One region of the Turicibacter sanguinis genome, then DNA from elsewhere that is predicted to be linked to it. Evidence: riboswitches for the same ligand, from Rfam matches in the RefSeq annotation. Region 1 holds a riboswitch; the other holds the start of a gene.
The links. Region 1 has a riboswitch for cyclic di-GMP ahead of HLK68_RS08240 (NPCBM/NEW2 domain-containing protein). Riboswitches for the same ligand answer to the same signal wherever they lie in the genome.

Region 1 (7,849 bases):
TAATCCTGCCCTAAAATCAACCGCTTCTCCTAAGTAATAGGTTTGATCCATCACCGTTAAGCTTGGTTTAGCATTGTTTGTTGTTAAAATAGGATGAGCAATCACCCCATGATCACTTGTATTTCCATTTCCGGCATCATTGACTTCAATTACTAATTCATTTACACCCTGAACTGGAACTTTAATCGCCACCATATTATCAGCATGACGTAATGTATTCGTTGTCGCTACAACTTCTCCATCGGCTTTAATCACAAATTTAATACTTGAATTGGTTTGTTCAACGATGGTCATATCCACACCGACTAAGGCTTCAAAATAGTCATAGTCTAAGTCTGATAAATCATAGGTAACACTAGATGTTGCATGAATTCGAAGTCCATTTTCAAAGTTTTTAATGTCTCCATTCACACGACCTTTAATATCTGTTTTACGAATTGTTCCATAACCTAACTTAGAGTCTGACCACTGTAAATCTGATAAGTAATCATAGTCACTTACAACGGTTACAAGAATCGTTTTAGTTGCAGTTACTCCGTGATCTTCGACTGTATACTCAACTGAGTAAGTTCCTTTTTCTTCCGTATTAACGGCTCCACTGACAACAATTGAATCCGTCATATCCTCTCCAAGATAGTTTGTTGCCTTCACTAAGTCCATTGGATTGAATGATTCGTGAAGTTTAATGGTATATGTCTCTTGCTGTACATGAAGCGATGGTGATAGCGATTGAATGCTAACAGGGGTTGCTGTGTGTAATGTTTTATCATAAGCAACAACCGTATACTCAACTTGTTCGCCAATAACGGCCTCGGTATCAATAAAGCTATTAGTTGAGGTAAATCCGATTAATTCGCCATTTTTAAAGATTTCATATCCCATGACATCATTTGAGGCACTTTGATTAACATGGAATGTGAGTTTAATTTGATCTGATAATGTCGATAGATTGAGTGCTGTGGTGACATTATCATCAAATCCCGTTCCCTCGTATTCGATGTAATCGTAATTAGCGTACCAAGTCTTCACATTTGGTTTTTCATATTGTCTAGTGAATTCTTTTGTTTCATCTGACACGAAGAATCCATGGCGTTCAAAATGTTCCGTTAAGTCCAACTCTAAAGCAATACTAGAATATTTAGCTAATTGATTTAATTTATCATTAGCTGTATTACTCGAATCTAACACGACATTATTTTCACGATACAGGCTATTTAATTTCCCCCAATAACCTGGATAGATCATTTCAAGTTGCCAAAATACTGCTAATTGTTCAAAATATCCACCTGCATAATAGGCGTTATTATCTGTTGCAATTACATTTTTATAAACGTGGCTTTCAAATGGAATTCGTTTATTTGGTTTATTGTAATAATATGATGAGAACTGAGGAATCATGTTATTCGTCACTTCTCCAATTGTTCGAACGCCAATATCTAAACGGTGCCCCATTTCATGGTCAACACCCCATCCACCAATGCTCGTTAGCATTGAAACCATCACATCGCTTTGAACACCGATATGATTTCCTGCTGCATACATATATCCAAATGGTTGTGCTAAACGGATATTTTCACGTGTATACTTCACATCATGTTGCAGGCTACTTCCGTCTAACCCTAAGTAATCAAATACCATGTCCATATGATCATTGTACATATTAACGGTATTCATTGGGCCAAATTCTTGCTCGATATACGCTGTATAAGCCCCCGTTGCTGTCCCAGTGAATACTAGGTGATCAGAAACAACTTCAACGACATCAATCATTTGACGATCCATTACATCTGGATTAGCGGCCTTATCTGCATCTAGACGAGTTTTATAATCTTTTAGTAAGTCTAAAAATTCTTGTTCATTTGTATTAGCATCCATCATTGGGAATTTTTCAACCCCCTCAGCGAATCGGATAATAGGAGCTTTAGATTGTTGTTCCTCTGTATATGGATTTAAAATATAAACGGCACCACCAGGGGTCACACTATGATTATACCATCCATCATTTTGTGAAACTGTCGGTACTGTAATAACATTTTTCCCAATATGTAAGCTAACTGTTCTTCCCCAATTTGCAAAACTTCCTTCTTGCTGTGAAAAAACTAATTGTGGTAGCGGTTGTCCAGGCTCTGCATCCACATAAACTGTAATTTCTTTACCTGCTAAAGCAACAATTCCTGTTGATTGGAAGTTATCCCCGAATCCAAATTTTAAATTTTGACTGGCGTGAGCATTACGATCCCCATGCTGTTCGGCAACAACTGTTTTAATAGTTTGTAACTCCCCGTTCAAAATATCTTTTGCAATTTGAATCTCTTCTAAGTAAACAGTTGCTAACGGATGTCCTTCAACCTCTGCTTCTAACACTGCTAATTTTTCAATCGTATTATACGCTTCAGATACGGTATCCATTAATCCATCCGTAAATAAGTTTTTCATTTGATTTAAGACAGTATCTTCTTTGTAAACGCGAATATCTCCAATAGATGGTCTATCTTGATAAGCCTCTTCAAAGACAAATTTAATACGTTTTGCTTTGGTCGAATCAAACTTGATTTCTAACATATCATTTGTAACAGTATAACCACCTTCTGAAACTTTTTGGAAATTATCCCCTGATCCGACCGGTGAAATATAAATACTAAACTTGGTTGGAAATCCTTTATTAATTGTTCTCGCCTTATAGGTTAAACGATCGATTTCGGTTGCTTTATCTAAAGTTAATACGACTTCATTCTTAAATGTTTCACTATTAGGGGTTCCTGTCTCCCAGTGAGTTGTTACATCTTCATCAATCGCATAATTTATTGCTGCTCCACCATAACTTCCACCATTATTACTAATATTAGAAATGTTTACACGAAATTGCTCATCATACTGATTGATATAATCCGTATAGAAAGGTGTAAACTTTGACACGTTTGATGTTCCGGATTGAATAACACCAAATTCTATTAATTCTTTTGCTAAATTTAATTTTTCAAGATATTCGTCCGCAAATGGATGATTTTTTGATAATTCGATCAAGGAATTAAGTGCACCAAGAGTTCCAAATTCAGGAGTGATTTCACTCATTGAAGGATCAACGAATAATCGATTCATCATTTCTGATAAGCTATCTTGTTTATAAATTCCAAACTCAGAGGCAACTGCCCAATCTTCATATCCCTTAGTAAACACAAATTTAATTCGACGTGCTTCTGTTGGATTAAATAATATTTCCATCGTATGATTCGTATCAATTGACATTTGTCCACTGGTTACCTTTTCAAACGTTTCTCCCTGGCTAGTTTTTGAAATATAAATTTCAAATTCTTGAGCAAAACCGCGTGAACGATTATTGGTATACATGATTCGGTTAACTGTTGTTAATTCATCCAAGGTCACAATCACTTCATTTGTATGAGTTGATGTATTTTGTTTTCCTGAATGCCAGTTAGTATTGAAGTTACCATCAATTGCTTTAGTAATATCATTCGATGCGTATTGCCCACCATTTGTTGTAATACTTGTAATTTTTTCAGAAGGAATTTTATATAACTCGTCATATGCCTCTAATCGTTCATCCGCTAATGAAGTGAATTTAGATACAATCGCATTCATATAAACAACTTCCATACTCTCAAGTAAAACTCGTGCATTATTAAAATCTTCTTTATACTCATCGTATAAAGGATGATTCATCACTGTGGCTTCGAATTCATTTAATTTTTCAAGTGTATCAACATGGGAACTTAATTCATTTTTTGATTCATTCGTAAACATTTCATTCATTTGTTCAAGAATAGCATCTTCTTTATAGAACCAAAATTCTGAAGCACTCGCCCAATTTTGATTAGCTTCTTTAAAAACAAATTTAATTTTTTTTACTGTCATCGTTGGAAATTTAAATTCTAAAAGATCTCCTGTTGTTTTATGTTCTCCCGTTACTAATAATTGATAATCTTCATCGCTTCCACTTAAAGAACCATAAATTTCGAATTCAGTTGGAAATCCTTTACCTTTTGCTGAATCTTGTCGAGTCGCATAGATTAAACGATTAATGGATTCAACTTCTTCAAATTCAAAGACAACTTCATTTTTAAAGGAAGAATTATTCTGCTTTCCGGTTTCCCAATGAGTTGATAAATTTCCATCAATTGCTTTATCAATTGAACTTGATGAATACTGTCCCCCGTTATTCGTAATCGATTTAATTTGACTTGTTGCTATTTTAAATTGTTCATTATACGATTCAAAGTTACGATAATTTGTTAAGGTAAATGGCGTAATTGTTGCTGTAACACTTTGCATACTTTTTGATTCATTTAAATCGACTACCGTTTCTTTTGCTAATTCACTAGCATAAATGTCGATCATTGGTGAAAAGTTAGATGCTATCAATGATACTGCTAAAATAGCTGATAGTTGTTTTTTCATACTTCGTCCCCCTTGGAAAATTTTTAAGGATTATTCAATAAAACAATGGAATATTCGCCTCTTATCTGACTAAGAAAACTATTCCTGCCTAAGAAAACAAAAAACTACCCTAAAGGGTAGTTACCATCTAATTTAAGCACCACAAAAAGTTCATAACTAATCAACATCATGTTAGTTTTAATCAATTTATGACGAACAAAGAATAGATTTTCTTCGGCAACTGGCTAGCATAGTCTCAATTGACCTTAGCCCCTTTAGCTTTGCGTCTTTGGATTTCTCCAAATTTGCCTATAAAATTTAGGATTTATACATTTTTTCATGCGATTTCTACAACTTTTACGCATTCCCATCATACAAGAAATTCCCAGTGAATGTAAAGTAGAATCTAGGTGTCAAGATTGTCACCCATTTAACTTTAATAGCATTTTATCGAACGCTTCCCCAATAAAAAATTATCTTTTTTATGTCACAATTGAGAATTACTTTAATTTTTTTGGTAAATCATAACGATGAAGGAGGTGACAAATGATGTCAGGAAAAATGCATAAATATAATGAAAAAAAAGTTAAACAACCTGGTAAAGTTTATGAAGCAGGTGAACCTGTTCCAGGAACTGGAGTGACAACTAAGAAAAAAGAACAAAAACATTAATGACATTTAATATCAGTCCTTTTTTACCTCAAAGAAAATGGACTGATTCTCTTAAATTGTAATCAATTTTAATAAACGAATCAGAACCTCAAATAATTAAATAGGCCGCTAATCATTAGCGGCCTATTTAATTTCAATGGAATATCTAAACGCTTTACTCGTCATCTGTGAACCCTTCTTCAAGTATTTTATCATGGCTGGCGCTTAGTTTTGAATATCTTCAAAATAATACTTCACTGAATCTGGTACAAGATAAATATCGTAAATTTCATATCGGTCTTCTTCTGGCCATGGAACAAAGGAGACAAGTATCATTTCCCCATTATCTAACTGCATCATGACGAAGTTTGAATAACTCACTCCTGTTGAGCCTGTCATATTTTTTAATCCTAGAAACTTTTCATACGTTGCCTTTTCTTTGAATAGATCATGAAATAATTCAACATATTCTTTATAAGACTCGTCGTCTGTTTGAACTAAATTTCCTGTTAAAGTTGAAAATAATTGAATGGATGTATGAATCGGTGTTTCCTGTAGATTCTCTTGTCTTTGACACCCTGCTACGATGAACAGTAACATCATGATCATGATTTTTTTTAACATTTCATTCCCCCCTTTAATTCATCACATTTAAGCGCTATTAAATTTCATAATATCAGCTCCTACAAGACATCATGTCCCTTTATATCTCGCATCTTATATTTTTCCCCCTCATTGCAATCATGGTTATCCTTTTCTTTAACATCCTATTCCCCTTACTACTAAAACGATTATACCATTTTTTAACAATATTTATTTATCATTGTATTAAAAAAGTGCTATCTCAAGGATAGCACTTTTGGTTATAGTTCTAATTCATAGTAATCTGATGATGTAATGAGTGTAAAGTTCAATGCCTCTTCTTCGAAGTTAACTAAAATTTTTGAGGCAAGTGTGTTATTTGTTTTGATAACGTAATCTTGTAACACAGCACTTAGAATTTGTCGATGTTCTTCTTTCATTTCAAAGACATTGACGTAGGCCGTATTAAGTTTTAGGTTGAGATCCGATGGTTTATAAATGAATAACAATCCACCTGTCATACCGGCACCAATATTCGCGTCCACATCTCCTAAGGAAATAACAACTCCACCTGTCATGTATTCACAGGCATGAACTCCCATTCCGTGATTGATTGCCGTTGCACCTGAGTTACGGACGGCAAAACGTTCTCCAACTCGCCCTTCAAGATAACATGTTCCTGAAGTCGCACCGTAAAGAATCGTATTTCCAGCAATTAAGTGATGATTGATATATTCAGGGTTTTCTTCTTCTAATTGGCGAATCGTCTCATTAACTTTAACGGTAATACGTCCGCCACTTAATCCTTTACCAACATAGTCATTGGCATATCCAGTATGAATAAGTTCAACACTTTCATTCATGAAGGCTCCAAAACTTTGTCCAGCATAACCATAAGTTTCAAATGTACGCATTTGATCACTTACGAGTTGCACCCCAAGTGTTCTTAAAGAAGAATCAATAGTATTTACTTCGTTTGCCACTAACTTTGGCACTGGTATCTGCTGTTTTCTCACATTCATATCTTGAGTCACAGGCAATGGTTGTAACCAATCTAATTTTAAATGATTTGGCACAACTAAAAGGTCTGTGCGTCCACGAAGTTCTTCAAGTGATTTCACTCCAAGGTAAGACATAATTTCACGTGTTTGGCGCGCCACATAAGTTAAATAAGTTTTTAATAACGTCGGATCTTGTTTGAGGCGAGCACGCAATGTTTCATCTTGAGTGGTAATTCCAGCGGGACATTTACCTGTATGACATTGTTTACATCCGATGCAGTCTACCATGACAAGGCACATGGTTCCGATTCCGAATTCATCGGCTCCAAGGATTGCTCCCATGACCACGTCATACCCTGATTTAATTTGTCCATCAACTTGGATAAACGTTTCATGACGTACATCATTTTCTAGTAATGATTTGTGCGCTTGATATAGCCCATATTCCCAAGGAAGTCCCGTGTATTTTAGTGAAGATTTTGGTGAAGCACCTGTTCCTCCATTAAATCCTGAAATAACCACTTTAGCAGCTCCTGCTTTAACCACTCCATTTGCAATCGTTCCAACGTTTGCAAGTGATGCTAATTTAACACTGATCAGAGCAGATGGATTTGTTGTTTGTAAATCATGAATTAACTGCGCTAAATCTTCAATGGAATAAATATCGTGGTGAGGGGGTGGTGAAATTAAATCTACACCTTGTTTGGCATAGCGAACGCGGGCAATATTTTCATCAACTTTTGATTTTGGTAAATGTCCACCTTCTCCAGGTTTTGCACCTTGTGCCATCTTGATTTGAATTTCTTCAGCGCTACGTAAATAATCATAGGTAACACCAAAACGGCCTGAAGCAACTTGCTTCACTTTTGAAGCGGTCATCGTTCCAAAACGTTCAACAAGTTCCCCACCTTCACCGCTATTTGAAGATGCTCCAAGTTCATTAAAAGCACGGGCAATCGTTTCATGAGCTTCAATAGATAAAGCACCGTATGACATCGCTGATGCAACAAAATGACGAATAATCTCTTCGACTGGTTGAACGTCTTCGATCGCTATCGATTGAGTTCTGTTTAAGCTTAAGCAATCACGAAGGTTAATTTGACGATTTCTTTCTTCTTCAGTTAAGCGTTTGAATCCATCATAATCATTAGCGGATACGACAGCTTTAATGTCTTTGATGAATTTTTTTGAGTATGCGTGATTCATGAAGATTGAGTCCA
Region 2 (7,849 bases), 1.1 Mb from region 1:
TTGCACTTCCAATTATTAATGATTTAGAAATTTACGGTGAAGTTCGCCGTCCACAACTTGGTGTTTATATTCAAGATATGAGTATGATTCCAGATCGTTTAAAAGAGATTTTAAATATTTCAACTGATCAAAAAACAGGTGTTTTCATTTATGAAGTATTTGATGGTGGTGTTGCTGAACAAATGGGAATTAAAGCTGGTGATGTGGTAACAGCGATTAATGGTGATTCAGTTGATGACGCAATGGCATTTAGAAAAAAATTATATGATTTCCGTGAAGGTGATGAAATCACATTAACGGTTGTTCGTGAACAACAAACATTAGATTTAAAAACAACGATTCAACCAGCTGATGTTGAAATTAGCTAATAAAAAAAGTCCAATCAATCGATTGGACTTTTTTTATTCTTTACTAGAGATACGATTTTTTTCTATTTTTTCTTCTAATTCATCGATATCATCGGCTAAATCTTCATTGTTTTCTTTGACAGTATCAAGAATATCTTCTGTTAGATCGACGGCAGCATCTTCGATAGCTGTGACAACTTTTCCTGTTCCTAAAATGATTCCTTCGGTTATTTGACCAGCTTCAAATTGTATTTTTTCTATTAAATTTTTGTCTTTCATGGGAATCCTCCTGACGTTAAATAAGTTGAATATAGAAGTCCAGATCAGTTTTTTATAGCTAAAGTTAGTATATGCTGAATTAGTTTAAAATATTTAGGCATTACTTGAGATGAACAGGTGAATAGATTATAAATGTTTTTGTTAGCTATTAATTGTGACTTGAAATAGATAAGAAATGTTTTTGTTTTGATATAGGTAATGAAGGCTTGATGGGGAGGAAGGATAAAGAAAGTTAATAAAAATTACTTAAAAAATGTCTAGATTTGCAACGTGTCGCATATGATTTAGTAAAGGTTAAATTATTCAAGTAACAATGGTATTAATCGAGTTTGTGAATGGACTATTTTTTATGTAAAAGTCGTTTTAAGTTAACCATTTAATTGATAAGAAGGGATCTGAGAGCATGCTTAAAACGTTTAATATTAACGAACATTACGAACCTACAGTTATTCCTTATCTACAGTCAAAGAAGAATCAATCTAATTATATTTGTAATTTAATTATTGCTGATATGGAACGTGAAGCGAAAAAGGTAGAGGAAGAGAATATTATTGATTTGATTAGGGCGGTTGTTAGAGAAGAGAATCAACGCTTAAAAGAGGAAATCAATAATATTTCAAAAGATGTGGATAATATTAAAGTGGATTTAAAGACAGAGTTTAAAGTACTTGAAGCAAAAATGCCTTATATTTTAAAAGAATATTTAGAAAACAAAAGATAAAAAGAAGATGTAAGAGTAGAAAGCTACTTTTACATCTTCTTTTTTAGTTTGCGTTATCCACAATAGTTGTTTCTTTTTCATGAGCTGAACATGTCGTTGTTGGGATATTTCCTTTTTCATAATAAAGCGTTACTTTTTTATCGCAGTCATCTGCTGCAAGGTACCCAGATACGGGTTCGATTGAAACTGGAACAACGTTTTTAGGTGTTTCAAACCAAGTCGATCCACTTTCTTTTAATGAGTTTTCCATGACAGATGCCCAAATATTTTTGGCATATCGATTGACTTCAACACCATCGAGTGTCTGACCTTCATCGTATCCAGTCCAAACGGTTGTCACAAGTTCAGGAGTATATCCAATCATCCAAGAATCGGTGTTTGTTGTTCCACTTTTACCAGCATATCGGTGGGTAAGTTCTGGGATAATAGATAGTCCTGTTACAGATAGATGATTGTTTTGATTAATATCAAACATTCCAGTCATCATTTCATTCATGATATACGTTTTGGTTTGATCTAAAACTTGTTCACCTTGAGAGGCTTGATCTTTATACACATAGAAGCCACGTCCATCTGTAATTTCAGTTACAAATTTTCGTTCAACACTTTGTCCGTTATTAGCAAAGATACTATAGGCCTCGGCCATTTCCATAATATTTATTGAACTAACTCCAAGAATAGCGGATGGAATCTGTGGAATTTCTTCTTCGATTCCAAAGCGTTTCACGGTTTCAGACAGGACATCCATTCCTAAAAACATGTGCGTTTTAACTGCAAAGATATTGTCAGATACAGCAATGGCATTAGCCATTGAAATTTCGTCGTAAGCATAGGCACCTGAGTAGTTTCCAGGTGTATAAGTGTTTGCTCCATCATTATAAGTGAAAGATGTAGGTTCATTCATAAAGGTGGTTGAAGGGGTGAATCCATACTCAAGGGCGGCGTAATAGAGAAATGGCTTCATCATAGAACCGATTTGACGTCGACTATATAACGCTCGATTAAATTGAGAGGTTTCGTAATTGGTTCCACCACTGAGAGCTTTCACATATCCAGTTTGAGGGTCCATAACGATGACGGCTGTTTGAACTCCCTCTTGTTTAATCGTGTCTTCAATAGCATCGTTGACATAAGTTTGAATCTCGCGATCAAGCGTCGTGCAAATATTTAAATGACGATAGGACATCATTTGTCCATCTAGCAGTTTATCCACTTCACTTAAAACAGCATCGACATAATATGGGGCATCATATTCAAGTGCTTCTGGATGTTCCCCAATAATGGTTGCCTCTGTGTTAAGCGCAAGATCGTATTCTTCTTGTGTAATATAGTCTTCAACGAGCATTGATTTTAGCACGATTTGTTTTCTTGACATGGCATTTTCGTAGTTGATGAGTGGAGAGTAGTAGCTAGGACCTTTTGGAATCCCAACTAAAACAGATGCTTCTTCGAGTGTGAGTTCACTCGCATGTTTGTCAAAGTAGAATAAGGCTGCATCTTCAATTCCATAGTTACCATGACCGAAGTTAATTGTATTTAAATAACCTTCTAAAATGGTCTCCTTATCATAGGCAATTTCAAGCTTCAATGCATAAAATGCCTCTTTAATTTTTCTTTCCCATGTTTTATCAAAGTCCGAGAATAAATTACGAGCATACTGTTGGGTAATCGTTGATGCACCTTGAGATTTGCTTCCAGTCGTTATGTTAACTAAAACGGCTTTTGCAATGCGAATTGGATCAAATCCCATATGATTATAAAAATTACGGTCTTCGGTCGCAATAAATCCATCAATCACGTAAGGAGAAATTTCATCGAGTGTAACCCAGTTTTGATTTTTAGGGTATGTTTTTTCTAAAAAGACTTCTCCATCTGAATCATAAAAAGTAATGGTTGTATTGACGTTAATGTCTGGGGCAGGGAGATATTTAAAATATTGATAAACGGTTAGTCCCAGGATTGCCACTAACTCAATTCCCATAATCATTGTTACAACTAAATATTTGGTCTTAAAAAATGTGGATAACTTTTTCACATAACTTCACCTCAGAAGTTAGTTTATCCAGATATTTCTAAAATATTTACAAATTAAGGGATAAAGTTATAAAAATGTTATTTAATTGAAATTCAGGAATCGAGGGTTAATTAAATAATATTAGAATTCTGAGAATTAATGGATTATTTTTTTGATGCAATCGTTTTAGTTATTAATGAAAAATTTGTAAAAGAATAAAAATTGTTGTGATAGAAATACTCTAAAAAAATTGATGTTTTTTTGAAAAGATGATATTATTTTAGTTGGAAATGTTGAAATATGTCCTGTATTTGGGTACCTGGGACATATGGAGTTATTGGTACAACCGGCTGCCTTTTTTGTGGAGCCGTTTTTTTTTATGCTTAAAATTAAGGAGAAAAGGACGGTTAGACATGATCAGTATTATTTTAATTATGAGTCTTTGCCTAGGTCCAATGATAAAAATAGCAGCTACGGGATTAATCGAAGAGCTACCGATGGCAAGCTGGAAGATACATTTTAATCAGAAAGAAATCATAGATAGTTTATTACTTTCTGCATTAATAGGAAGTATAGGAATTTCTCTTTATCAAAAATATGGTTTACAGTTAGACTTGTATAAATATTTATTTTTTACAGTTTTAATGATTTTGATTGGTTTGATTGATTTTAAAACGACTTATGTGTATCGATCAACAACTTTAATTACCGCATTAGGCGGATTATTATTTATGGGGATAGAAAGTTTTAAATCCCAAGCATGGCCAGTAGATGATTTGATGGGTGCATTCATTGGATTTGGTGTGATTGGATTAATTGTAGTTTTAACACGCGGGATGGGCGAAGGCGATATTGAAATTGCAGCATTAGCTGGCTTATATCTTGGAACTCAAGGATTGGTGATTACTTTATTTTTGGGATTTGTTTTAGGTGGTATCGTTGGGGCGATATTATTAAGTTTAAAATTAAAAGGAATGAAAGATGAAATGGCTTTTGGTCCCTATCTGGTAATGGGATCTTTTATTGCGATGTTAATGGGACAAAATATTATAGAATTTTATCTGAATTTAATTTATTAATTTAGGAAAAAAGGTAAAATATTGAAGAAAATGTTATTTTATTGTATAATTGTAGTAATTTTTGACATTTTCGCAACATGTGGAGGAAGGATATGGGGTTAGCTGAAAAAAGACGTCTAGGAGATATATTAGTTCGAGCTGGAAAGATTAATCATTTTCAGTTACAAGAAGCTTTAAAGAATCAAAAGATTCTGGGTAAAAAGCTAGGAGAGATTCTAGTTGATCAAAAGATTATAACAGAACTTGATATTATTGAGGCAGTTGAAGAACAAACAGGGATTCAGCAAGTCAATTTAAATAATATTGATTTTGATAAACATGCGATTAAGGCTATTTCTCAAAATTTATGTGAGAAATACGGATTAGTTCCATTTGAAATGGATGTTCATAAAATTAAAGTTGCCATGGCTGACCCATTAAATATTTTTGCGATTGACGATATCTCAATTGCAACAGCCCTTGAAGTTGAAGTTTACATTGCCCCAAAAAGTGATATTTTTAAATTTATTAAGATTATTTATACGAGTGAAGAAGTTTCTAAAGCAGCAGAAGCTTTAACAAAGGAATCATTACAAACTCGTTTAATGACAACCAATATTGAAGATTTAGAAGATGTGAAAAATGCACCTGTTGTTAAAATGGTTGATTTCTTATTTAGAAACTCAATTGAAATGCGTGCTTCAGATATTCACATTGAACCTTTTGAACATGAGATTCGTATTCGTTATCGTATTGATGGTGATTTACGTCTAGTTAATACACTAGGAATTGAATCATTAGCACCACTTGTTGCACGTATTAAAATTTTAGCAGGTCTCAATATTGCTGAAAAACGTGTGCCTCAAGATGGTCGTATTATGATGCGAATTGGAGAGTATGATGTTGATTTACGTGTTTCGATTTTACCCGTTGTAAGTGGGGAGAAAATTGTAATTCGTATTTTAAATCGTTCATCATACCAGTTTGGTCGAGAACGTCTAGGACTTAGTGGCGAAAATATCGAGAAACTTGACCGTATTTTATCGAATCCACACGGCATCATACTTGTAACAGGTCCAACAGGAAGTGGAAAATCAACGACTCTATATACGATTTTAGAAGATTTAAATACAGATAAAGTAAATATTGTCACGGTTGAAGATCCGGTCGAGTATACGTTAAATGGTGTAAATCAGGTTAATGTAAATACAAAAGCTGGTTTAACGTTTGCTAGTGGTCTTCGAAGTATTTTACGTCAGGACCCTGATATTGTCATGATTGGTGAGATTCGTGATGAAGAAACAGCGAAAATTGCAACACGTGCTGCGATTACAGGTCACTTAGTTTTAAGTACACTTCATACAAATGATGCCCCAACAACGATTAATCGTTTAGTTGATATGGGAGTTGAATCTTACTTAGTAGCATCTTCGATTACGGGGGTTATCGCACAACGTCTTGTTAAGAAGATTTGTCCGCATTGTAAGGAAGCCTATGAAGCTTCAGTACACGAAAAGAACTTCTTATGCGAAGATCCATTAAAACCACTGACTTTATATAAGGGAGTGGGATGTGGTCATTGTCAACAGACTGGCTATATTGGTCGTACAGGAATTTACGAGATTATGGAGATTACGAAGGCACATCGAGAAGCGATTGCTCAAAACAAAGATGCAACGGTACTGAGAGAAATTTCACTTCAGCATCATATGAGATTACTTGCTGATGAATGTAAGATATTAGTCATGGATGGTATCACAACGCTTGAAGAGTTGGCGGATGTGGCAGTCTTTGAACGTTAGGGGGAGAGTATGTGGCGAAGTTTAAGTATCGCGCGTTAACTTCTACGAATGAAAAGGTAGAAGGTGTGTATGAAGCGAAGTCGAAAGATGAAGTATTGGCGATTATTTCGTCAAATGGCTATTACCCTTTAATGATTGAGGAAGTCATCGAAAGTACAAATATTAATTTGGGTCTTAAAAAGAAAGTTAAACTCAAGGATATTGCGGTATTTTGTCGTCAGTTTTACACGATGGTCGATGCCGGAGTTCAGATTGATAACTGTTTGGATATCTTGTCAACACAGTTAACGCATCCTGAACTTAAAAAAGCTTTAACACAGGTTCATGAAGATGTGCAGCGCGGAGAGTCATTGTATGAATCGATGTCAAAGCATGAAGAGGAGTTTCCAGAATTGCTGCTGAAGATGATTCAATCGGGAGAGGTCAGCGGGAATTTGGATACGATTTTGCTACGTATGTCTGTGTACTATGAAAAAGAAAATAAGATGAATGCTAAAGTTAAAAATGCAATGATATATCCATCGATTCTAGCAATTGTAGCAGCAGGAGCTGTGACAGTTATTTTAACATTCGTCATGCCCACATTTATCGAAATGTTTAATGAGATGGGAGTCGAACTTCCTTGGTTAACAAAAGCACTCCTTTGGACAAGTGATTTTATGACATCCAATGCTTTAGTGCTGATTGTCAGTGTATTTGCCATCAGCTTCGTATATCGAATGTATTCACGTACGGATCATGGGAAATACACAATGAGTCAATTAAAATTGGCATTGCCTATTGTGAAACCATTGAATCAAAAAATTATTGTTTCAAGGTTTACAAGAACGTTATCAACACTGCTTTCGAGTGGGATGCCATTAGCGCAATCCATTCAAATTGTCTCGGAAGTTGTTCAAAATACAGTCGCAGAACAAGCCCTTTTAACAGTTCGAGATGAACTTGTTAAAGGGGAGGGACTAAGCGGTCCGATGAAAGATGCTGGAATTTTTCCACCGATGTTATCTTCTATGATTCATATCGGGGAAGAAACAGGAGCATTAGATGAAATACTAAATAAAACAGCCGATTTTTATGACGATGAGTTAGAGGCACAAATTCAAGCAACAACTGCTTTAATTGAACCATTACTTATTGTAGTCATGGGGATCATTATCGGGGCTATTGTTTTAGCTATCATGATTCCAATGTTTGAGATGTACACTCAAATGTAAATGATTCAGGCCAATCCCTAAAGATGACATGCACACTTTGGGTTGGAATATAAAAAGTAGAGATTATGGGAGGAAAAAACTATGAACAAACGTAACAAAAAACGCGGATTCACGTTAATTGAGTTAATTATCGTAATCGCAATTATCGCCATTTTAGCGGCAATCGCTGTACCAGCATTCGGACAAATCCGTCAAAAAGCAAATGTGTCAGCTGATATCGGAAATGCACGTTCAATTTATTCAGTTGTTACTTCATTAGTTGCCGAAGAAACTATCACATTACCAAACAATGGTACAGGAGCTGATGCTTCAACTCGAGAAACATTCTCTTACTATGATTTAAAAAATTTACCAACAAGTATTAATTTAGTTGAAAGTCATTTAGCAGGCGTTTCAGCTCCAAAAACATATCAA

Region 2: another riboswitch for cyclic di-GMP. It lies ahead of HLK68_RS03130 (prepilin peptidase); the one in region 1 lies ahead of HLK68_RS08240 (NPCBM/NEW2 domain-containing protein).

What each region holds. Positions count from the first base shown of each region.
Region 1 is NZ_CP053187.1:1,705,760-1,713,608, reverse strand. Features, by position in the region: gene HLK68_RS08240 (NPCBM/NEW2 domain-containing protein) at 1-4,416, opposite strand, end outside; cyclic di-GMP riboswitch class I at 4,629-4,715, opposite strand; gene HLK68_RS14710 (hypothetical protein) at 4,942-5,067, shown strand; gene HLK68_RS08235 (hypothetical protein) at 5,272-5,670, opposite strand; gene gltB (glutamate synthase large subunit) at 5,910-7,849, opposite strand, start outside.
Region 2 is NZ_CP053187.1:640,899-648,747, reverse strand. Features, by position in the region: gene HLK68_RS03150 (S1C family serine protease) at 1-368, shown strand, start outside; gene HLK68_RS03145 (hypothetical protein) at 402-626, opposite strand; gene HLK68_RS03140 (hypothetical protein) at 1,030-1,347, shown strand; gene HLK68_RS03135 (transglycosylase domain-containing protein) at 1,391-3,382, opposite strand; cyclic di-GMP riboswitch class II at 3,639-3,722, shown strand; gene HLK68_RS03130 (prepilin peptidase) at 3,775-4,440, shown strand; gene HLK68_RS03125 (GspE/PulE family protein) at 4,533-6,221, shown strand; gene HLK68_RS03120 (type II secretion system F family protein) at 6,233-7,435, shown strand; gene HLK68_RS14660 (prepilin-type N-terminal cleavage/methylation domain-containing protein) at 7,517-7,849, shown strand, end outside.